Regions from separate parts of the Salmonella sp. HY31 genome, predicted to be linked through region 3. Evidence: predicted binding sites of a transcription regulator. Region 3 holds the regulator's gene; each other region holds the start of a gene.
The links. Region 3 encodes CRP, which controls carbon source genes, mostly activating them, when cyclic AMP is high. Its sites were predicted from a motif close to ATGTGANNNNNNTCACAT; they were not measured.
Positions count from the first base shown of each region.

Region 1: the regulator CRP is predicted to act here: its motif matches at 2,123-2,140, upstream of glpT (glycerol-3-phosphate transporter).
Region 2: the regulator CRP is predicted to act here: its motif matches at 2,384-2,401, upstream of ACE15A_RS00690 (glutathione S-transferase).
Region 4: the regulator CRP is predicted to act here: its motif matches at 2,576-2,593, upstream of focA (formate transporter FocA).

Region 1 covers NZ_CP170479.1:1,478,693-1,484,714, reverse strand. Annotated here, with positions in the region: gene glpQ (glycerophosphodiester phosphodiesterase) at 1-647, opposite strand, end outside; gene glpT (glycerol-3-phosphate transporter) at 653-2,011, opposite strand; gene glpA (anaerobic glycerol-3-phosphate dehydrogenase subunit A) at 2,284-3,912, shown strand; gene glpB (glycerol-3-phosphate dehydrogenase subunit GlpB) at 3,902-5,161, shown strand; gene glpC (anaerobic glycerol-3-phosphate dehydrogenase subunit GlpC) at 5,158-6,022, shown strand, end outside.
Region 2 covers NZ_CP170479.1:144,361-150,382, forward strand. Annotated here, with positions in the region: gene mtlD (mannitol-1-phosphate 5-dehydrogenase) at 1-152, opposite strand, end outside; gene mtlA (PTS mannitol transporter subunit IICBA) at 282-2,195, opposite strand; gene ACE15A_RS00690 (glutathione S-transferase) at 2,673-3,281, shown strand; gene selA (L-seryl-tRNA(Sec) selenium transferase) at 3,380-4,771, shown strand; gene selB (selenocysteine-specific translation elongation factor) at 4,768-6,022, shown strand, end outside.
Region 3 covers NZ_CP170479.1:378,357-384,378, forward strand. Annotated here, with positions in the region: gene ACE15A_RS01690 (YccS/YhfK family putative transporter) at 1-2,014, opposite strand, end outside; gene crp (cAMP-activated global transcriptional regulator CRP) at 2,063-2,695, opposite strand; gene ACE15A_RS01700 (OsmC family protein) at 3,003-3,407, shown strand; gene ACE15A_RS01705 (phosphoribulokinase) at 3,503-4,372, opposite strand; gene ACE15A_RS01710 (YheU family protein) at 4,424-4,642, opposite strand; gene ACE15A_RS01715 (hydrolase) at 4,639-5,706, opposite strand; gene ACE15A_RS01720 (monooxygenase) at 5,908-6,022, shown strand, end outside.
Region 4 covers NZ_CP170479.1:3,046,689-3,052,710, reverse strand. Annotated here, with positions in the region: gene pflB (formate C-acetyltransferase) at 1-1,602, opposite strand, end outside; gene focA (formate transporter FocA) at 1,660-2,517, opposite strand; gene ycaO (30S ribosomal protein S12 methylthiotransferase accessory factor YcaO) at 2,921-4,681, opposite strand; gene ACE15A_RS14505 (DUF421 domain-containing protein) at 4,818-5,510, shown strand; gene serC (3-phosphoserine/phosphohydroxythreonine transaminase) at 5,696-6,022, shown strand, end outside.

The DNA.
Region 1 (6,022 bases), 1.1 Mb from region 3:
TTAATACGTTTCAGCTCAGCGACATCAAAACACTGCAAATAGACATTATCCTGCTTGCCGGTATAACCATACTTCTTCAGCACTTCCAGCGTTTTCGCGGCAATATCTTTCCCTTCCTGATGATGGAACCACGGTGCTTTAATTTCCGGATAAATACCAATATTTTTACCGGTAGAGTGATTTAATCCCTGAACGAATTCAATTTCCTCTTCAAAGGTATGAATGCGGAAATCAGATTTTCCCATCGGGAAACGCCCCGGATAAGTTTGTACTTTTTTGCCGTTTTCAATATCAAACCCTTCGGTAAACTTCAGGGATTTAATTTCGTCCAGGGTAAAATCGATAGCGTAATAACGCCCATCTTTACGCGCCCGGTCCGGAAAACGGTCAGCGACGTCAGTCACCCGATCAAGGTAGTGGTCATGGAGGACGACCAGATGGTCGTCCTTTGTCATCACCAAATCCTGTTCCAGGTAATCTGCCCCTTGCGCATACGCCATCGCTTTCGCCGGTAGCGTATGCTCCGGCAGATAACCGCTGGCGCCACGGTGGGCAATGACGACTTTTTCAGCCGCCACGGCACCGCTTCCGATTGCCATTCCTGCCAACATCAGTGCCACGCTAAGGTTTTTCAGTGTGGTTTTCATGTTTATTAGCCTCCGTTGCGTTTTAACTGCAGCTCATCATGATGGCGTTTTTCGCCAATCATCACGACCACCAGCAGGATTACCGCCAGAATGCTGCCGCCAATCATCACCATAAAGCCGCCATCCCAACCGAAGAAGTCAACGGTATAACCCACAATGGCGCTTGCGGCGACAGAACCGCCCAGATAACCAAACAGACCGGTAAAGCCCGCCGCCGTACCCGCCGCTTTTTTCGGCGCCAGTTCCAGCGCATGAAGACCAATCAGCATCACCGGACCGTAAATCAGGAAGCCGATAACAATCATACAAATCATATCAACGGTTGGGTTGCCAGCCGGGTTCATCCAGTAAACGATGGTCGCAATAGTGACCAGGGTCATAAAGAATACGCCCGTCGCGCCACGGTTGCCGCGGAATACTTTGTCTGACATCCAGCCGCACAGCAGGGTGCCTGGAATACCGGCATATTCATAGAGGAAATATGCCCAGGAGGATTTATCCAGAGCGAAATGCTTCACTTCTTTCAGGTACGTTGGCGACCAGTCGAGGATACCGTAGCGCAGCAGGTAGACAAACACGTTGGCGATAGCGATATACCACAGTAATTTGTTCGGCAATACGTACTGCATGAAGATTTGCTTCGCGGTGAGCTCTTCTTCCGCTTTTTCGTTGTAGTCGTCAGGATAGTCGTTTTTATACTCTTCGATAGGCGGCAGACCGCAAGATTGCGGCGTATCGCGCATCATTGCGAAAGCGAACAACGCCACCACAATCGCGCCAAAGGCTGGCATATAGAGCGCCGCTTTCCAGTCGTTAAACCACGCCATCCCCAGCAGGAACAGCAGTGGTGGGATACCGCCGCCGACGTTATGCGCGCAGTTCCAGACTGACACAATGCCGCCGCGCTCTTTCTGCGACCACCAGTGAACCATCGTTCGACCGCACGGCGGCCACCCCATCCCCTGGAACCAGCCGCAAAGGAACAACAGCACAAACATCACGGCGATGCTGGACGTCGCCCACGGCACAAAACCCATAAACAGCATGACTGCTGCGGCCAGAATCAACCCTGCCGGCAGGAAAACGCGCGGATTCGAGCGATCGGACACCGACCCCATTATAAATTTCGAAAAACCATAAGCGATGGAAATCCCGGATAGCGCAAAGCCCAGATCGCCGCGCGAAAAACCCTGCTCTACCAGATAGGGCATCGCGAGGGCAAAGTTCTTGCGCACCAGATAATACGCGGCATAGCCAAAGAATATCCCCAGGAAAATCTGCCAGCGTAACCGGCGATAGGTCGGATCAATCTCCGCCGCTGGCAAGCGCGCTTTATGCGGCGCTGGTTTAAAAATACTCAACATATTGTAGCCTCCGTGGCCCGTATTTTATTTAGAGATAAACACCGCAGTTCGTTCAAACGACCCCGCTGTTCCCAGTGTGGCCGCGATGTTAAGTAAAGATCTGTCTCATGAATGTGAATTACAGCACATATTGTTACAGATTTATGAATAATGTTCAGAAAAGCGCACGAAATCACGTTTCATTTTCGAATAATGAGCGATTATGCGCGAAATCAAACATTCCATATGATTTGTATGGCTAAATGATAAAAAACGAACTGTGAGGAAAAACAATGAAAACTCGTGACTCGCAAGCAAGTGACGTGATTATCATTGGCGGTGGAGCAACAGGCGCAGGGATCGCCCGCGACTGCGCGCTGCGCGGTTTACGTGTCATCCTGGTGGAGCGGCATGATATTGCGACCGGCGCGACCGGGCGTAACCACGGGCTGCTGCACAGCGGCGCTCGTTATGCCGTTACTGACGCGGAATCCGCGCGCGAGTGCATTAGTGAAAACCAGATCTTAAAACGGATCGCCCGCCATTGCGTCGAACCGACGGATGGTCTGTTTATTACGTTACCGGAAGATGATCTTGCGTTTCAGGCCACCTTTATTCACGCCTGTGAAGCGGCAGGCATTCGCGCTGAAGCCATCGATCCGCAGCAGGCGCGCATCATTGAGCCCTCCGTTAATCCTGCGCTCATCGGCGCGGTAAAAGTGCCGGATGGCACCGTGGACCCTTTCCGCCTTACCGCCGCCAATATGCTGGATGCCAGAGAACATGGCGCAATCGTCTTAACAGCGCATGAAGTAACCGGGCTCATTCGTGAAGGCGCAACGGTCTGCGGTGTTCATGTGCGCAGCCATCTCACTGGCGAAACCCAGACGCTTCATGCGCCGGTGGTGGTCAATGCGGCAGGTATCTGGGGACAACGGATCGCCGAATACGCCGACCTGAGTATCCGCATGTTTCCGGCAAAAGGGTCGCTGTTGATCATGGACCATCGGATCAACCAGCATGTGATTAACCGCTGCCGGAAACCATCGGATGCCGACATTCTGGTACCTGGCGATACGATTTCACTGATCGGCACCACCTCTACCCATATTGATTACAATGAGATAGACAGCAACCGCGTTACCGCAGATGAAGTAGATATCCTGCTGCGTGAAGGGGAAAAACTGGCCCCTGTCATGGCGAAGACGCGTATTCTGCGCGCGTATTCTGGCGTCCGCCCGCTGGTGGCCAGTGATGACGATCCCAGCGGTCGTAACGTCAGCCGCGGTATTGTGCTGTTCGACCACGCCGAGCGCGACGGGCTTGAAGGCTTCATTACCATTACCGGCGGGAAGCTAATGACTTACCGCCTGATGGCGGAATGGGCCACCGACGCCGTGTGCCGCAAGTTGGGCAATACACGCCCCTGCATCACGGCGGATACGCCGTTGCCTGGCTCAAAAGAGTCTACGGAACATACGCTGAAACGCATTATCTCGCTTCCCGCGCCGCTACGCGGATCGGCGGTTTATCGGCATGGCGATCGCACGCCGGGATGGCTGAGTGAAGGCCGCCAACACCGTAGCCTGGTCTGTGAATGCGAGGCCGTCACGGCCGGTGAAGTGCAGTATGCCGTCGAAAACTTAACCGTGAATAGCCTGCTGGATCTGCGTCGTCGCACCCGCGTAGGCATGGGCACTTGCCAGGGCGAACTGTGCGCCTGCCGCGCAGCCGGGCTGCTGCAGCGTTTTAATGTGACGACCGCGGCGCAATCTATTACGCAACTCTCTGAGTTTCTGAATGAACGCTGGAAGGGCGTACAACCTGTCGCCTGGGGAGACGCACTGCGCGAAAGCGAATTCACGCGCTGGGTTTATCAGGGATTATGCGGTCTGGAGAAGGAGCACCAGGATGAAATTTGATACGGTTATTATGGGCGGCGGTCTCGCCGGTTTGCTATGCGGACTGCAACTCCAGCAGCATGGATTACGTTGCGCCATTGTCACTCGCGGACAAAGCGCGCTGCATTTTTCCTCTGGCTCGTTGGATCTGCTCAGCGCCCTGCCCGACGGCCAACCGGTGACCGAGATTACCGCCGGGCTTGATGCGCTGCGCCGCCAGGCGCCTGAACATCCTTATTCGCGTTTGGGCGCGCAAAAAGTCCTTACGCTGGCGCAACAGGCGCAAACGCTACTTAACGCCAGCGGCGCGCAGTTATACGGTGACGTACAACAGGCGCACCAGCGTGTAACACCGCTTGGCACATTGCGTTCAACCTGGCTTAGCTCGCCTGAAGTGCCGGTCTGGCCGTTATCCGCACAGCGAATTTGCGTCGTCGGCGTTAGTGGATTACTGGATTTCCAGGCGCACCTTGCGGCAGCGTCGCTGCGCCAACGCGATCTCAACGTCGAAACCGCAGAAATCGACCTTCCGGAACTGGACGTACTGCGTGATAACCCGACGGAATTTCGCGCGGTCAATATCGCGCGTCTGCTTGATAACGAAGAAAAATGGCCACTGCTTTACGACGCGCTATCACCGATAGCGACAAACTGCGACATGATCATCATGCCCGCCTGTTTCGGGCTGGCGAACGATAGGCTGTGGCGCTGGCTTAACGAACGCCTGCCCTGCGCGCTCACGCTGTTGCCGACGCTGCCGCCATCGGTGCTCGGTATACGTCTGCACAATCAGCTCCAGCGCCAGTTTGCTCGTCAGGGCGGCATCTGGATGCCAGGCGATGAAGTGAAGAAAGTCACCTGCCGTCACGGTATCGTGAGCGAAATATGGACACGCAACCATGCCGATATCCCACTGCGTCCGCGTTTTGCCGTACTTGCCAGCGGTAGCTTCTTTAGTAGCGGCCTGGTTGCTGAGCGTAACGAGATCCGCGAACCTATTTTAGGACTCGACGTACAACAAACGGCCTCCCGCGCCGAATGGTATCAACAACATTTCTTCGACCCACAGCCCTGGCAGCAGTTTGGCGTCGTGACGGATGACGCTTTCCGCCCCTCCCTTGCGGGTAACACGGTAGAAAATCTGTATGCAATAGGTTCTGTGCTGGCGGGGTTCGACCCTATAGCCCAGGGATGCGGCGGCGGCGTCTGCGCAGTCAGCGCCCTCCACGCCGCGCACCATATCGCCGAGCGTGCAGGAGAACAGCAATGAGCGACACACGTTTTGAAAGTTGTATTAAATGTACGGTGTGCACCACCGCGTGCCCGGTCAGCCGCGTTAATCCTGGCTACCCTGGTCCTAAACAGGCCGGACCGGATGGCGAGCGTCTGCGTCTGAAAGACGGTACACTGTATGATGAGGCGCTGAAATATTGCATTAACTGCAAACGTTGTGAGGTCGCCTGTCCGTCGGACGTGAAGATCGGCGATATCATCCAGCGCGCCCGCGCGAAATACGATACAACGCGCCCGTCATTGCGTAACTTTATTCTCAGCCATACCGATCTCATGGGCAGCGTTTCAACGCCGTTCGCGCCGGTGGTCAATACCGCCACCGCATTAAAGCCGGTGCGCCAGTTGCTTGATTATGCGCTAAAAATCGATCATCGCCGCACCTTACCAAAATACTCTTTCGGCACCTTCCGCCGCTGGTATCGTAGCGTGGCGGCGCAACAGGCCACATACAAAGATCAGGTCGCCTTTTTTCACGGCTGTTTTGTGAATTACAACCATCCGCAACTTGGAAAAGATCTGATTAAAGTGCTGAACGCAATGGGCACCGGCGTACAACTACTGAGTAAAGAGAAGTGCTGCGGCGTGCCGCTGATCGCTAACGGTTTTACGGATAAAGCTCGCAAACAGGCTATCAGCAATGTGGAATCGCTACGCGAGGCGATTGCCGTCAAAGGTATTCCGGTCATCGCCACGTCATCGACCTGTACGTTTGCGTTGCGCGATGAATATCCTGAAGTGCTGGACGTGGACAACGCCGGGCTACGCGAACATATCGAGCTGGCCACCCGCTGGCTATGGCGCAAACTGGATGCCGGGAAAACGCTGCCGCTTAACCCTT
Region 2 (6,022 bases), 230 kb from region 3:
ACGACATGGACCTGATAGCTATGACGGGCATTCAGGGCGTCAAGCACCACCTGATTTACATCCGCAAACGTCAGTTGTATCCCCGCGTCAGCCAGCAATTTGCCGATAAAGCCACGACCGATATTACCTGCGCCAAAATGTAATGCTTTCATAGTATTAACCTTCATTAATGTTTTTACCCGAGAGGGCTGGGGTGAGGCTTTCCCCTCAACCTAACCCTCTCCCTTGCGGGAGAGGAAACCGTAGGCCCGGTAAGCGTAGCGTCACCGGGCAAACAGAACTTACTTACGGCCTGCCAGCAGTTCCAGCACTTCATCGACGCTGGTGGTGTGCGCCAGACGTTCAATAACTGACTCGTCATCCAGAGCGTTAGTCAGGCTGGTAATCACCTGAATGTGCTCATTATTACGAGCGGCGATGCCGATGACCAGACGCGCGATGTCATCTTCTTCCTCGCCGAAGCGCACGCCTTCCGGATACTGGCAGAACACCACGCCGGTTTTCAGTACGCGATCTTTCGCTTCCACCGTACCGTGCGGCACTGCGATAGACTCGCCCAGATAGGTCGGGGTGAGCTTTTCACGTTCCAGCATCGCGTCGACGTATTCCGGCTGTACGTAGCCGCCTTTCACCAACTGCTCGCCGGCGAAGCGAATCGCCTCTTCTTTCGTGGCCGCTTTACGTCCGAGGAAGATATTCTCCGCGCCCAGCTTGAACAGGTTGTTATCGCCTTCCTCAAAGCTATCTTTCAGATGGTCACGTACCTTTTCTTCATTGGTATTGTGGCGCTGTGCGGCAACCAGACGTTCGGTCAGGCTGGTGTACAGGCCGCTATCCAGGAAGTTGGTCAGCGAAATATGCTGCGCCTGCGGTACCTGGCGCATCGCACGCTCGGTAAGGTCGCGGTGAGTAATGACCAGATCCACATCCGGCGGCAGATTGTTAATGGCGCTGTTGGTGACGGAGATCTGGCTCAGACCCGCATCCTGTACTTTCTTACGCAGTACCCCTGCGCCCATCGCGCTGGAACCCATACCGGCATCGCAGGCGACAATGATTTTACGTACATGGCTGAGGTCGTTGGTGACATCGCCAGCCGCCAGCGGAGAGGCGCCTTTGGACTGTGCTTTCATGTCATGCATACGACGGGTGGCCGCTTCAATGTCATCTTCTTCTTTCACTTTGCTGGTTTTCAGCAGAATTGCAGAAACCACGAAGGAGACCGCCATTGCCGCCACGATGGCAGTGATGTTAGCGAAGTAAGCGCCTTTTGGCGTCATCGCCAGTACCGCCAGAATGGAGCCCGGAGACGCCGGAGAGACCAGACCGCCGTTCAGGATGGTCAGGGTGAATACGCCGGTCATACCGCCGAGAATCACCGCCAGAATCAGGCGCGGGTTCATCAGCACGTACGGGAAGTAGATCTCGTGGATACCGCCCAGGAAGTGGATAATTGCCGCGCCGCCCGCAGACTGTTTAGCGCTGCCGCGACCGAAGAACATGTACGCCAGCAGGACACCCATCCCCGGACCCGGGTTAGCTTCAATCAGGAAGAAGATGGATTTACCCATCTCATGGGACTGCTGGATACCCAGCGGTGAGAAGATACCGTGGTTAATCGCGTTATTGAGGAACAGGATTTTCGCCGGTTCAACAAAAATGGACGCCAGCGGCAGCATATCGTGCGCCACCATGAAGTTAACGCCCGCCGCCAGAATTTTGGACAGGACTTCAACCGCCGGACCAATACCGAGGAACGCCAGCATGGCGAGGATCATACCGATAATGCCAGCGGAGAAGTTGTTCACCAGCATCTCAAAACCGGATTTGATCTTACCGTCTACCCAACTGTCGAATTTCTTAATGCAGTAGCCGCCCAACGGACCGGCGATCATCGAGCCGAGGAACATCGGCATATCCGCGCCGACTATAACGCCCATGGTAGTGATAGCGCCCACCACGCCGCCGCGTTCGCCGCCAACCAGACGACCGCCGGTATAACCGATTAGCAGCGGCAGCAGGTAGGTGATCATCGGACCAACCAGTTTCGCCAGAGTTTCGTTAGGCAACCACCCTGTCGGAATAAATAATGCGGTGATAATACCCCACGCGATAAACGCGCCGATATTAGGCATCACCATATTGCTGAGGAATCGACCAAAGCTTTGCACTTTGATCTTAATATCGGATGACATAAAAACACCCCTTCTTATGTTGCTGTCGCGCAGGCTGAAAAGCCCGAGGTTTGTTAATGTAGCGGCAGAGGTAGCCGGACCCTGTAGTGTAGATACTGCGCAATCTGGCACTGAATCGTTCAACTGTCCAGACAGGGACAGTTAATGTGATTTAGATCGCATAAATATAGGGGGTAGAGAGGTAATTTATGTGATATTGATCACAAAGTTACTGTGTAAAAAAACAACGCATCTAATTTTTAGACCTTAAAAGGCAATTTTATGTGAGATATTTCACACTTTTATTTTGGTGCTTTGTTGAATTTTTGTGATCATCTTCACAAGAAATTTTAGGCCCGGGTAACGTCAATACGATCCGGCAAACATTTTGTCGCGAGCCCTCTCACGTTATGTCACTCAGCAACTTCCTTTAGCGTCTCTTTTCGTTTATTTGAGCCATACTATGATTTTTACTTGGTTGGCAAAAAAGGACACGGCATGAAACTCATCGGTAGCTATACTAGCCCTTTTGTGCGCAAAATCTCTGTTCTGCTGCTGGAAAAGGGCATCACCTTCGAATTTGTTAACGAACTGCCCTACGAGGCGGATAACGGCGTGGCGCAATACAACCCTCTGGGTAAGGTGCCGGCACTGGTGACGGAGAAAGGGGAATGTTGGTTCGATTCGCCGATCATCGCGGAATATATTGAGCTGCTGGATATCGCGCCAGCGATGCTCCCGCGTGACCCCATGGCGGCGCTTAAAATTCGCCAGCTTGAAGCGTTGGCCGATGGCATTATGGATGCCGCGTTGGTCTCTGTACGCGAACAGGCGCGTCCGGCGGCGCAGCAATCGGAAACGGAACTGCTGCGCCAGCGGGAAAAAATCAACCGCAGTCTGGATATGCTCGAAGGTTATCTGAGCGACGGGACCCTAAAAACGGATACGGTGAATCTGGCGACTATCGCGATTGCCTGTGCGGTAGGCTATCTCAACTTCCGCCGGGTCGCGCCGGGCTGGTGCGTTGGCCGCCCCCACCTGGTCAAACTGGTCGAAACGCTTTTTCAGCGCGAAAGCTTTGCCCGCACCGAAGCACCGAAGGCTTGACGCGCATTATGTCCGCCTGAGCAAACTCACGTTACAATCCCCCTCAAGTCGATATCCCTCTCCAGCCAGGAGAGGGCCACCAACAGCCAGGCATTTTCATGACAAGCGAAACGCGTACACTCTACAGCCAGCTTCCTGCTATCGATCGCTTATTGCACGATAGCGCTTTTCTTTCTCTGCGCGATCGGTATGGCCATACCCAGGTGGTTGATCTGCTTAGGCGGATGCTTGACGACGCGCGCGACGTCATACGGAATACGCAGACGCTTCCCGACTGGTGCGCAGACTGGGCGCAAGAGGCGAAACGACGGCTGGAAAATGCGGCGCAAAGCGCGCTGCGCCCGGTGATTAACCTGACGGGGACGGTGTTGCACACCAATCTTGGCCGCGCATTGCAGGCGCAAGAAGCGATTGAGGCGGTAACGCAGGCGATGCGCGCGCCGGTGACGCTGGAATACGATTTGGATGGCGCCGGGCGGGGGCATCGCGACCAGGCGCTGGCGACGCTGTTATGCCGTATCACCGGGGCGGAGGACGCCTGTATCGTCAATAACAATGCGGCGGCGGTATTGCTGATGCTGGCGGCGACCGCCAGCGGCAAAGAGGTGGTGGTTTCGCGTGGCGAACTGGTCGAAATCGGCGGCGCGTTTCGTATTCCGGATGTCATGCGCCAGGCGGGTTGTACGCTGCATGAAGTGGGTACCACCAACCGGACGCACGCGAAAGATTACCGTCAGGCGGTAAATGAAAATACCGGGCTGTTGATGAAGGTACATACCAGTAATTACAGCATTGAGGGCTTTACCAAAACGGTAGAGGAAGCAGAGCTGGCGGAAATCGGGCGAGAGCTGGATATTCCGGTGGTGGCGGATCTGGGCAGTGGTTCGCTGGTGGATTTAAGTCAATATGGCTTACCCAAAGAGCCGATGCCGCAGCAGCTAGTTGCCGCAGGCACCAGCCTGGTAAGCTTCTCCGGCGATAAGTTGCTGGGCGGGCCGCAGGCCGGGATCATCGTCGGCAAAAAAGCGATGATTGCCCAACTGCAAAGCCATCCGCTGAAACGCGCCCTGCGCGCGGATAAAATGACGCTGGCGGCGCTGGAGGCGACGTTACGTCTGTATCTGCACCCGGAAGCGTTGGCGGAAAAATTACCCACGCTGCGTCTGTTAACCCGCAGTGAGGCGTCGATTCGCGAACAAGCGCAGCGGTTACAGACGCGGCTGGCGACGCGTTACGGCGATGAATTTGCGCTGGAGGTTAAGCCCTGTCTATCGCAAATCGGCAGCGGTTCATTACCGGTAGACCGCCTCCCCAGCGCCGCCATAACCTTTACCCCGCACGATGGGCGCGGTAGTCGACTGGAGGCCCTGGCGGCCCACTGGCGCACGCTGCCTGTACCGGTCATTGGTCGAATTTATGATGGCCGTTTATGGCTGGATATGCGCTGTCTTGAAGACGAAAGCCGGTTTATGGAGATGATGCTGAAATGATTATTGCAACTGCCGGGCACGTAGACCACGGTAAAACGACGTTGCTCCAGGCGATTACCGGGGTCAATGCCGATCGCTTGCCGGAAGAGAAAAAACGCGGGATGACTATCGATCTGGGCTACGCCTATTGGCCGCAGCCGGATGGTCGTGTGCTGGGCTTTATCGACGTGCCCGGACATGAAAAATTTCTCTCCAACATGTTGGCGGGTGTAGGCGGTATCGATCACGCTTTGCTGGTGGTCGCCTGTGATGACGGCGTCATGGCGCAAACGCGCGAGCATTTACAGATCCTGCAACTGACGGGCAATCCGCAGCTCACCGTCGCGCTGACCAAAGCCGATCGCGTGGACGATGCGCGTATCAGTGAAGTACGTGAAGCGGTACTGGCGACGCTCGACAACTATGGTTTCGCCGATGCCGTTTTATTTGTCACCGCCGCCAATGAAGGGCGCGGTATTGCAGAACTTCGCGCCCATTTACAGCAACTTCCCGCACGTTTGCACGCCGCGCAGCATCGCTTCCGCCTGGCTATCGACCGTGCGTTTACGGTGAAAGGGGCGGGACTGGTGGTGACCGGAACGGCGCTGAGCGGAGCGGTAAAAGTAGGCGATACGCTATGGTTGACCGGCGTTAACACGCCGATGCGCGTACGAAGCCTACACGCGCAAAATCAGCCCACCGACCATGCGCATGCCGGGCAACGTATTGCGCTCAATATTGCGGGCGATGCGGAGAAGGAGCAACTTAACCGCGGTGACTGGCTGCTTGCCGATGCGCCAGCGGGGGAGGCTTTTTCCCGGGTGATTGTTTCTTTGGCGCTTCATGCGCCGCTTTCCCAATGGCAACCGCTACATATTCACCATGCCGCCAGCCATGTGACCGGTCGCGTCTCTTTGCTGGAAGGCGCGCTGGCAGAGCTGATTTTCGATACGCCGCTATGGCTGGCCGATAATGACACACTGGTGCTGCGTGATATTTCCGCGCGCGCCACCCTTGCCGGCGCGCGCGTGGTGACGCTTAACGCGCCGCGTCGCGGTAAACGTAAGCCAGATTACTTACAGTGGCTTTCAACGCTTGCCGCCGCGCAGGACGATAGCGCGGCGCTAGCCATTCATCTGGAACGCGGCGCCGTCAACCTGCCGGATTTCGGTTGGGCGCGTCAGCTTAATTCTCTCGGTATGCGTCAGCTTATTGAGCAACATGGTTTTATCCAGGCCGGAGACAATCTGTTAAGTGCGCCCGTCGCCGCCC
Region 3 (6,022 bases):
AAATGGTGTGCATGGTGTTCAGATGGCCGATGATGCGCTGTAAATGTTGTTCCAGAGTGCTCAATAAGCCATGTGACGGCATGTCCGGCGACTCCAGAATGTTGACGTCGCCGGAACCGCCTGGCCTGTCGTACTCCAGGCGCTGCTGGCAGCGCTGAATCGCAATCTCGCAAGATTCCAGATAGCGCTGCGCCAGATCCGGCGTCAGCATGGTGTGTTCCCGCGCCAGCGTCGTCATGGCGTTGATATGCTCGACAATAAACTGGCTGTGCGTGACCCACAGTTTCATATCCGACAGATAGTGGGTATTGAATCCGGGTTCCTGCATTGCCTGATTTAACGAGTTGAATAGCGTGTTATGCGCCTGGTTGACCCGCATTCTTTGATAAGCGAGCGGGGTGGCCTGCGGATCGTTACTGAGGATCAGTCGGATAGCTTCTTGATCGGCTTCCAGCGCATCATGGGCGTTTTTACGTAATAGCCCGCTTTGCCATTGCGGCCACAGCCAAACCATGCCGCCAAAGGCAATTAAACAGCCAATAAGCGTATCGATCAGCCTCGGCACAATAAACTGCTCTCCGTTTAACGTCAGTAACTGGATGGTGTATACCGCCGTCACCGTAAAGCCGACCGTCGCCCAGCCGTAGTTTTTACGAATAATCAGATAACTTGCCAGCGTTAGTACCAGCATGACCGCCAGCGTAATGCTTTCGGGAATATGTAAGTGCAGCGTGACGCCGGCAATCACCAGGCCGACCAGCGTTCCGACCGAACGGTGCAGAATACGTACGCGCGTCGCGCCATAGCCGTTTTGGGTGACAAACAGCACCGTCATGAGGATCCAGTACGGTTTGGGCAGGTGCAACGCGCTGCCCATCAGACTGGCGATACTCATCATTACGCTAATGCGTCCGGCGTTGCGTAGCGCCGGCGATTTAAGCGACACATAATTTTTCAGCGCCGGGAGTAGTGGCAGGCGACGCTGTTTATCGGCCATCAGGTCGCGGGCGTAAAGCGGTCGCTGAGTACGCAGCACGCGGGCGATTCGGCTGAAGTGCCAATAGCAGAACTGGCCTACCGGGTTTTCAGGATGTTGATTGGCAATCTTCTCCAGCGCGCCAATCTGTTTTTCCATAGAGAAGCGCGTCGGCAGACGATGATAAAGGATGTCATCCGCCAGCACGCGCAGGCGAGCGGCGACCGTTTGCGCATTCCAGCGAATTACCTCTTCCGCATGGCTGCGTTCTACCAGTTTCTGTACCTCTTCCGGCTGATGCAGGCTGACGGAGATGTGTTCCTGCAAATCCATCGCTTCCTGAAAAGCCCGCAGTAGGCGCTTGTAATCATTATTGTTGTGCGCCGAAAGCATATGCATCTGTTGGTAACACTGGGTAATGAGATCGACCGCTTTTTGCTGGCGTATCAGCAGGGGAGGCAGCGCTTTTTCCGGATCGATATGTTGGGTGAGCAGGCTGTATTTCGCTTCGCAGTAATCGGCCAGTTCACGATATAACAAACTCAATGACTCGCGCAGCGGCTGTTCGCGCCATAGCCAGAACCAAAACCAGTTAAACACGCCGTACCATAGGGTGCCCAGCGCATAAATAAGCAGCGGCTCCCAGACGGGCATGTATCCCGCAAGGCTCAGGGTAAATATGGCGGCAATCAGCGACGCTGGCAGTAGCCGCGCATGAAGTGGGCTAATTTCCGCCGTCACGCCAAGCACCAGCGTGAGCCCGGTCAGGATCAACGGCAGGGGGACGGATTCCGCCAGCAGGAGTTGCGTTGCCAGACTGCATCCGGCGAACAGCGACGCGCCGATGATCAGGCGTTTAAAAAAGCGTTTGTGCGGTGTATCCAGACCTGCAATGTTGCAGCAGGCGGGAACGAGAGAGAAAAGTAATCCCAGGTGTAGCTGGCCTATCAATAAACCGACAGCCACAGGCAGGCACAGCACCAGCGTTTGCCGTAGTGCGTAATTAATCTCTGGGTGATAAATCAGTCTTCGCCACATCGATGCAAACAAAAATGGCGCATGATAAAACGCGCCATTCTGACGGGATTAACGGGTGCCGTAGACGACGATGGTCTTGCCATGCGCGGAGATCAGGTTTTGATCTTCCAGCATCTTCAAAATACGACCAACGGTTTCGCGGGAGCAGCCGACGATCTGGCCAATTTCCTGACGGGTGATTTTGATCTGCATCCCATCCGGGTGCGTCATGGCATCGGGCTGTTTCGCCAGATTCAGCAGCGTCTGAGCGATACGCCCGGTGACGTCGAGGAAGGCGAGGTTACCTACTTTTTCAGACGTGACTTGTAAGCGACGAGCCATCTGGGAAGAGAGGCGCATCAGAATATCCGGGTTTACCTGGATTAATTGGCGAAATTTTTTGTAGGAAATTTCAGCGACCTCACATGCGGTTTTCGCACGTACCCAGGCGCTGCGTTCCTGGCCTTCTTCAAACAGGCCCAATTCACCAATAAAATCACCCTGATTCAGATAAGAAAGAATCATTTCTTTCCCTTCCTCATCTTTGATCAGCACTGCCACGGAGCCTTTAACGATGTAGTACAGCGTTTCTGCTTTTTCACCCTGGTGAATCAGCGTGCTCTTTGACGGGTACTTATGAATGTGGCAATGAGACAAGAACCATTCAAGAGTCGGGTCTGTTTGCGGTTTGCCAAGCACCATGCGCGGTTATCCTCTGTTATAAGCTGTCTCCAGAGCCAGAAAACGGCACTGTCTCTGGGGTTGCAAAAATATGCTTCCCGCTACCTGGGAAGAGGGCTACGAAAATAGACTGTAGCCTGTAATGTGATGTCCTCTGCATACATGCAGTACGTCAATGTATTACTGTAGCATCTTGTCTGTTTTAGCATAGCTTTCGCCGTGTGTCTCCTGGTGTCTCGCTTCAGCATGACCCAAGTCGCCTTCCATTGCGAGTTTTGTTGTATGCGCGTAATCTTTCAGGAAAATTGAAACATTGGAGTTACGAAATATGCAAGCGCGTGTAAAGTGGGTTGAAGGACTCACGTTCCTCGGAGAGTCTTCCTCCGGCCACCAGATTTTAATGGATGGCAACTCCGGTGACAAAGCGCCGAGTCCGATGGAGATGGTATTAATGGCGGCTGGCGGATGTAGCGCTATTGATGTGGTATCGATCCTACAAAAGGGGCGTCAGAATGTCACCAACTGCGAAGTGAAGCTGACATCCGAGCGCCGGGAAGACGCGCCGCGCCTGTTTACGCACATTAATTTGCATTTTATGGTTACCGGCAGCGATCTGAAAGAGGCTGCCGTCGCGCGCGCTGTTGATCTCTCTGCGGAAAAATATTGCTCGGTGGCGCTAATGCTGGAAAAAGCGGTCCATATTACCCATTCGTATGAAGTGATTGCGGCGTGATTATCATTATCTGATGGCGGCTTCGCCTTATCGGACCTACCAGTTTTTATCCCGTAGGCCCGATAAGCGTAGCGCCATCGGGCGTTTCAACGCGGTTATTCGATTTTTTTGCCTTCCATTAATCGCTGTACCAACGGCAACATAATCAGCTCCATCGCCAGTCCCATTTTGCCGCCCGGCACCACTAATGTATTAATGTGAGAAATGAACGAGCCCTGGAGCATCGCCAGTAGCCAGGGAAAATCGATCCCTTCCAGGTTGCGGAAATGGATCACCACAAAACTCTCATCCAGCGACGGAATGCCCTTTGCGGCGAACGGATTGGAGGTGTCGACGGTCGGCACGCGCTGGAAGTTAATATGGGTACGGGAGAACTGCGGCGTAATGTAATTGATGTAGTCGTCCATGGAGCGCACCACGGAATCCATCACTGCTTCACGGGAGTGTCCACGTTCGCCGGTGTCACGAATCAGTTTCTGAATCCATTCGAGGTTGACGATAGGCACCACGCCAACCAACAGATCAACATGACGCGCGACATCATGTTGCGGCGTGACGACGCCGCCGTGCAGTCCTTCATAAAACAGCACATCGGTCGGCTCGGGAAGCGGCTGCCAGGGTGTAAACGTGCCGGGAACCTGATTCCACGGTACGGCTTCATCATAGGTATGCAGATATTTACGTGACTGGCCTTTACCCGTCTGCCCGTACTCAATGAAAGTGTGTTCCAGCAGGCTGAAGTCATTGGCTTCAGGCCCGAAATAGCTGATATGCCGCCCGGCGTCGCGCGCTTTGCGGATCGCCATGTCCATTTCCGGGCGGGTATAACGATGAAAACTGTCGCCTTCCACCTCGGCGGCGTGCAGATTTAACTGCGCGAAAATTTTACGAAACGCGAGGCTGGTGGTGGTGGTCCCCGCGCCACTTGACCCTGTTACTGCTATCACCGGATGTTTGGCTGACATGGCAACTCCATGATTAAGCTTTAATAATAATGTATTGCCGTCAAAGGCGTTTTATTCGCGAAACTGTTTTTTCGGCATAATATTGACCGTTTCATGTAATTCAGACCATACCAGAACGGCCTCGCCGGATTGCAGTTGACGTTTTACGTCCGCGACTTTTTGTTCAAGCGAACGTTCATGTTCACCATAATCGGTGCCTTCGCGCAACACAAAGCTTTCGAGCAGGTTGTCCAGCGTGTCGGGGGAGAGCCCCTGCCAGGGAATGATCATGATGACGCCTCCAGATACGTTGTCAGCCAGTCAGGAATTCGGCGTTCCAGCCACATTTCAGGGCGCAGCGGCGTACCGCCGATAAATCCTACGTGTCCGCCATGCTCAGTTAACTGATACTCCACGTGTGGGGGCAGATCTTCCGCTTTAGGGATCACATGATGATCCATAAACGGATCGTCTTTGGCATGAATAATCAGCGTCGGTTTAGCAATCTGGTTAAGCAACGGCATGGCGCTACACTGACGATAGTAGTCGATGGCGTCGGCAAAGCCATGAATTTTCGCGGTGATCAGGTCGTCAAACTCGCGGATACGGCGCATTGATTTGAGTTGCCCCAGATTCACCGGCAGCGACCCGGGATACGCCGCCAGCTTGCGTGACGCATTCGCTTTTAACAGATTGAGCAAATAACGCTGATAGACGCGGGAAAACCCTTTATCCATGTGGTAGCTACAGGCTTCGAGAACAAAGGGCGCAGAAACAATCACCGCCGCCTCGATGGGGATATTGCGGCCTTCTTTCGCCAGCAGGCACGCCAGCATATTACCGCCGAGCGAATAGCCCACGGCGGCTGTCGGAACGGTGCCGAACTCCCGCTGTAGCCAGCGTAAAAACCAGGCGCCATCCTCCGTTTCGCCGGAGTGGTAAATTCGATTCAGACGGTTTGGCTCACCGCTACAGCCGCGAAAGTGCATCACTACGCCCAGCCATCCGCGCTTTTGCGCCGCCTCAATCAGTCCGTGGGCATAGGGGCTGTTCAGGCTGCCTTCCAGGCCGTGAAAGACCACCAGCCGCGGTTTATGCTTTGCCTGTTGCGGCTTTTCGCTCCATGCCAGATCGACAAAATCGCCGTCCGGTAATTCCAGCCGCTGCCAGTAGGCGTTGAACTTCACTTTGCGGCGGATTAAACGCGGCAGCATAGTCTGTAAATGGCGATTACGAATGCCGCGCATGGGAATAAATTCATGCGAGTCATTGACAGGCGGGGTCATTTCTGTAGACGTGATCTCAACCATAGCACCAGAACAATTGATAATTGGAAACAATACTATACCGCGCATAAGGTTCACAGATTAATCAATATGTGATTTTACGTTCAATAAATCACCCGGCGAAATAAGAATTGCGCCTCATTTCGCCAGGGGGGGGGGCGGTATTCACTGCGCGCGCAATACCCTGCAGAAATAGTGTGAACCCCTGCATCAGCCGAATTAATCGTGGTAGTGTGGCAGTACGATGGTTATGTGACTCAAGGAGAAGGCATGTCGAAGACACTTTTACAGATCCACTTTAACTTTAGCGGCCCTTTTGGCGAGGAGATGACTCAGCAACTGAACGGACTGGCGGAGTCCATCAATGAGGAGCCGGGCTTTATCT
Region 4 (6,022 bases), 2.2 Mb from region 3:
AGCAGCAACGGACAGACCTGCGATACCACACGCCATGGTACGGATAACGTCACGGTCGTGCAGCGCCATCAGAGAGGCTTCGTAGCTGTACTTGTCGTGCATGTAGTGGATAACGTTCAGCGCAGTGACGTACTGTTTAGCCAGCCAGTCCATGAAGTGATCCATACGTTCCATCACTTCGTCGAAGTTCAGAACGTCGCCTTTGATCGGCTCGGATTTCGGACCCACCTGCATTTTCAGTTTTTCATCAACGCCGCCGTTGATAGCGTACAGCATGGTTTTCGCCAGGTTTGCACGCGCGCCGAAGAACTGCATTTGTTTACCAACGATCATCGGGCTTACGCAGCACGCGATAGCGTAGTCATCGTTGTTGAAGTCCGGACGCATCAAGTCATCGTTCTCATACTGCAGAGAAGAGGTGTCGATGGATACTTTAGCGGCGAATTTCTTGAAGTTCAGCGGCAGTTTTTCAGACCACAGTACAGTGATGTTCGGCTCCGGAGACGGCCCCATAGTGTACAGGGTGTTCAGGAAGCGGAAGCTGTTTTTGGTGACCAGAGTACGACCGTCAACGCCCATACCACCGATAGATTCGGTTGCCCAAATTGGGTCGCCGGAGAACAGTTCATCGTATTCAGGGGTACGCAGGAAGCGAACCATACGCAGTTTCATGACCAGGTGGTCAATCATTTCCTGAGCGTCTTGCTCGGTGATTTTGCCTGCTTTCAGGTCACGTTCGATATACGCATCCAGGAAGGTGGATACGCGACCGAAGGACATTGCCGCGCCGTTCTGAGATTTAACCGCAGCCAGGTAGCCAAAGTAAGTCCACTGGATCGCTTCCTGAGCGTTAGTCGCCGGACCAGAGATATCGCAGCCGTATTTAGCCGCCATTTCTTTGATCTGACCCAGAGCACGGTGCTGTTCAGCGATTTCTTCACGCAGACGGATAGTCGCTTCCAGATTTACGCCGTTTTCCAGATCGGATTGCAGAGACGTAAACTGCGCGAATTTGTCTTTCATCAGGTAGTCGATACCGTACAGCGCTACGCGGCGGTAGTCACCGATGATACGACCACGGCCATACGCATCCGGCAGACCGGTCAGAACGCCGGATTTACGGCAACGCAGGATGTCCGGAGTATAAACGTCGAATACGCCCTGGTTGTGGGTCTTACGGTATTCAGTGAAGATTTTTTTGATAGTCGGGTCCAGCTCGCGATTGTACGCTTTGCAGGAACCTTCAACCATTTTGATGCCGCCGAACGGGATAATCGCACGTTTCAGCGGAGCTTCAGTTTGCAGACCAACAATTTTTTCCAACGCTTTGTTGATGTAACCAGCGTCGTGAGAAGTGATGGTAGAAGCAACAGAGGTGTCAAAGTCAACAGGCGCATGAGTGCGGTTTTCCTGTTTAACGCCTTCCATTACGCTGTCCCACAGAGTGGTAGTGGCTTCAGTAGCGCCAGCGAGGAAGGATTCGTCACCCTCATAGGGAGTGTAGTTTTTCTGGATGAAGTCACGGACGTTTACTTCATTCTGCCAGTCACCTTTGGTAAAACCTTCCCAGGCTGTGGCTAACTTTTCATTAAGCTCGGACATGTAACACCTACCTTCTTAAGTGGATTTTTTATTTACTGCGTATAGCGAACATCACGATTAATGATGATCGTTACCACGCAGGTAAATGACCCAGTATGTCAACCCAACCAGCAAACCGCCGCCGATAATGTTACCGATCGTGACCGGAATCAGGTTATCAGTGATGAAGCTCATCACGGTCAGGTGAGAAAAACTTTCCGGAGATGAACCGACCGCGGTCCAAAACTCCGGTGTAGCGAAATCGCGTATTACAATACCCATAGGGATCATAAACATGTTTGCGATACTGTGCTCAAAACCGCTGGCGACAAACATGGCGACGGGCAGTACCATGATGAACGCTTTGTCCATCAGGCTGCGACCTGAATAGCTCATCCACACGGCCAGACAAACCATCAGGTTCGCCAGAATACCGAGGCAGACAGCTTCAATAAAAGTGTGGTGCATTTTGTGGTCGGCGGTTTGCAGGACGTTCAGTCCCCACTGACCGTTGGCAGTCATATACTCGCCGGAAAGCCACATCAGTAACACGAAAAGCAGAGCGCCAATCAGGTTACCAAAATAGACGTTTAACCAGTTTTTAGCCAGTTGCCCCCAGGTGATGCGACCGCTGGCTTTAGCCACAACGATCAGAACGGTGGAGGTGAAAAGATCAGCGCCGCAGATAACACAGAGAATCAGTCCCAAAGAGAAACAGATACCCCCGATAAGTTTTGCCATGCCATAAGGCATCGCGCCAGTACCGGTTGTCGCAGTAATATAAAAAACAAAGGCAATTGAAATGAATACACCGGCGGTAATCGCCAGATAGAAAGTCTTAAGCGGATGTTTCGTTGCTTTATAGACGCCTGCTTCTTCAGCCACTTTGGCCATTGCTGCAGGGAGTAAAAGGTCAAAAGGGTTGTCAGCTTTCACACTAACTCTCTCTTTATTAAGTCGGCGACGAGATACTAACAAAGCATTATAGATGAGAATTTGATATAGATCATATCTCGCCTGGCTTATAGGCCCGTAAGACGCATGGTTTTTATGCAATTACGGTGTAACTTTTTGATTATCCAAATAAAAATAAATTTTAAAAATTATAATGTGAGTTGAATCTTTTCCCTAATCCTCCTGTTACACGGTTAATTAAAATGGAGTAATCAACAAATAAAGTAACATCACTATGTTAATTAATTTAATATTAACTACCAATATTTAACCTTGTTATTACATTTTTGCCGCCTATCGAAAATAAATATTACGGGGGCCCGAAAGCGCCCCGTAATATAACGCAGCCGATAGTGTAAACCTACCCTAAGACACTCATATGGCCTTATTTTAACCAGTATGCTGCTTTCGCGCGCTGTAATTTATCATAAGCTTTTAACAAGGACTGATGGGCCGGGAACGTTTGCAGATCGTGGTCGACAGTCGGTAGTCCGTAAAAAGCCGCTTCACCGCTAAGCGCGGCGCTGGCGGCTTCTACAGCCTCTGCGCCATACATTTTTATAAAAGCATTGAGATATTGCAGCGGCTGACGCGAGTCTTCTTGCGACAGTAACAGTAACGTTTGCAGGCAACGGTAATAGTTCGCGCGTGTCGGACTAAAGATCGACGAATTGAACTCCATCGTCCATTCTGTCCAGATCAGCGCCTGCTCCAAATCGCCGCCCGCTAACGCCAGCATTGCTTTTAATTCGCCGACACGCAGTGTATGCCAACCATTGTCCGCTCCGGTCGCCAGACCCAGCAGTTCACGCACGCGGGTGAAATCGTCAAAACCTTCTTCATCCAATTGTTCAATCAGATTGAGATAGTCGTCTTTATTCCAGGCGCTACCGGGCAGCGAAAGCAGAATCTCACGAAGATGGCTACCCATATTGTTGTTGGCCAGCCACAGATCTTCGGCAGGATAAATATCAGACATTCCCGGTACGATAATACGACAGGCGTACACGCCGAGATGCTCGTAATCGGCAATGTAAACTTCTTTATCTTCAGCAGCGAAGATGGCCATCAGCGTGGCGAACTCTTCTTCGGTAGTGCCGGAGAAACTCCAGTCCGCGAACGGGTAATCGGCGTCCTGTTTGAACAGATCCCAGGAGATCAGGCCGCTGGAGTCGATGAAGTGGGTCTCCAGATTAGTGTGCTCCGCGACTTCTTCATCATCGAACGTTGGCGGGGTGAAGACATCAAGATCTTTCAGACCGCGTCCCTGGAGTAGCTCGGTCACTGTACGTTCCAGCGCAACGCCAAAGTCAGGATGCGCGCCAAAAGAAGCAAAGCAGGTACCGTTAGCCGGGTTGAACAGCACGACGCAGATAACCGGATACTGACCGCCCAGCGAGCCGTCATAGGCGAAAATCGGGAAACCCTCGGCTTCCAGCGTGGCGATTGATTCCATTACCGCCGGATAACGCGCCATCACCTCTGCAGGAATCTCCGGCAGACTGATGCTTTCCGCAATAATACGATTCTTCACATAGCGCTCGAAGACCTCCGACAGTCCCTGAACGCGGGCTTCATTACACGTATTGCCGGCAGACATCCCGTTAGAGACGTACAGGTTGCCGATGATATTCATCGGAATATACACGGTCTGGTTATCGGACTGACGGGTAAATGGCAGGCCGCAGACGCCGCGTGCTTCATTGCCGGACTGAAGATCAATCAACTGACTTCCGGTGAGTTCATTTTCCGGATCGTAAAACGCGCGCAAACGGGCATCAAGCAGGCCTTCCGGCACGTCGTCATTTTCAGTCAGCGGGAACCACTTTTCGTTCGGGTAATGCACGAACGGCCCGTTGGCGACCGTTTCACCAAGCCAGAAATCAGCAAAAAAGTAGTTGGTTGACAGACGCTCGAAGTATTCGCCCAGCGCCGAGGCCAGCGCCGCTTTTTTGGTCGCGCCTTTTCCGTTGGTAAAGCATAACGCGCACTCTTTATCGCGAATATGCACTGACCAGACGTTTGGCACCGGGTTCAGCCAGGAGGCCTCTTCGATGTGAAAGCCGAGGTCGAGTAACTTTTGCTGGAAGCGGGCGATGGAGTCTTCCAGCGCGGCGTCTTTGCCGGGAATAAATGTTTGCGTCATGAAAATCACTTTTGTCGTACGGAAAGCGCGCAATGATACGGGTTTTATGTGACGGGCGCTATCTCGCCGGGACATCGGCGGAAATAAAAGTATTGGCTATGCTTTTACACAGGAATTCACAGGAAGAGCATAAAAAATGAAGGCATTTGATTTGCAACGAATGGCGCTGGATAACGTGCCGATAGCATTTTTGGGGGAAGTGGCGCTACGTAGCTTTTACACCTTTGTCCTGGTCTTTCTCTTCTTAAAGGTGACAGGACGACGCGGCGTGCGGCAAATGTCGCTTTTTGAAGTGTTGATCATTTTGACATTGGGATCTGCGGCAGGCGACGTCGCGTTTTATGATGATGTTCCGATGCTTCCCGTTCTGGTGGTATTCATCACCCTGGCGCTGCTCTATCGTCTGGTCATGTGGCTGATGGCGCATAGTGAAAAGTTGGAGGATCTACTGGAAGGTAAGTCAGTGGTCGTTGTTGAAGACGGCGAACTGGCGTGGGAAAAACTGCAACGCTCGAATATGACAGAGTTTGAATTTTTTATGGAGCTTCGTTTGAATGGCGTTGAACAACTGGGGCAGATCAGGCTGGCCATCCTTGAGACGAATGGTCAAATTAGCGTCTATTTCTTTGAAGATAAAGACGTGAAGCCGGGATTAAGCATTCTTCCTGAACACTGTACGCCACGCTTTACGGTGGTGCCGGAGGCTGGCGATTATGCCTGTGTACGTTGCAGTGAAGTGGTACGAATGACCGTCGGAGAAAAACAATTATGTCCGCGCTGCGCAAATCCAGAATGGACGAAGGCAAGCCGGGCTAAACGCGTTGTTTAACAGCGAAAATATCGGATTTATACGGTTAATCCGGAAGATTCTGTTGTGTGACGTACGCCGCATTTCCCCCGCGTATTGTTTTACCCATTGCGGCGCGTGTCACTGAATGATAAAACCGATATCCACATGAATAACGTTTGCCTGATGTCTGTCAGGCAGGCAACAATGCAGCGTGGTGAGGGGAAATGGCTCAGGTCTTTAATTTTAGTTCAGGTCCGGCGATGCTACCGGCGGAAGTACTTAAACTGGCGCAACAGGAACTGCGTGACTGGCACGATCTTGGTACGTCGGTAATGGAAATTAGCCATCGAGGCAAAGAATTTATCCAGGTTGCTGAGGAGGCGGAGCAGGATTTTCGCGATCTCCTTAATATCCCCTCCAACTATAAAGTTTTATTTTGTCACGGCGGCGGTCGCGGGCAGTTTGCTGGTGTGCCGCTAAATCTGCTGGGCGATAAAACCACGGCGGATTATGTCGATGCCGGTTACTGGGCGGCGAGCGCCATCAAAGAA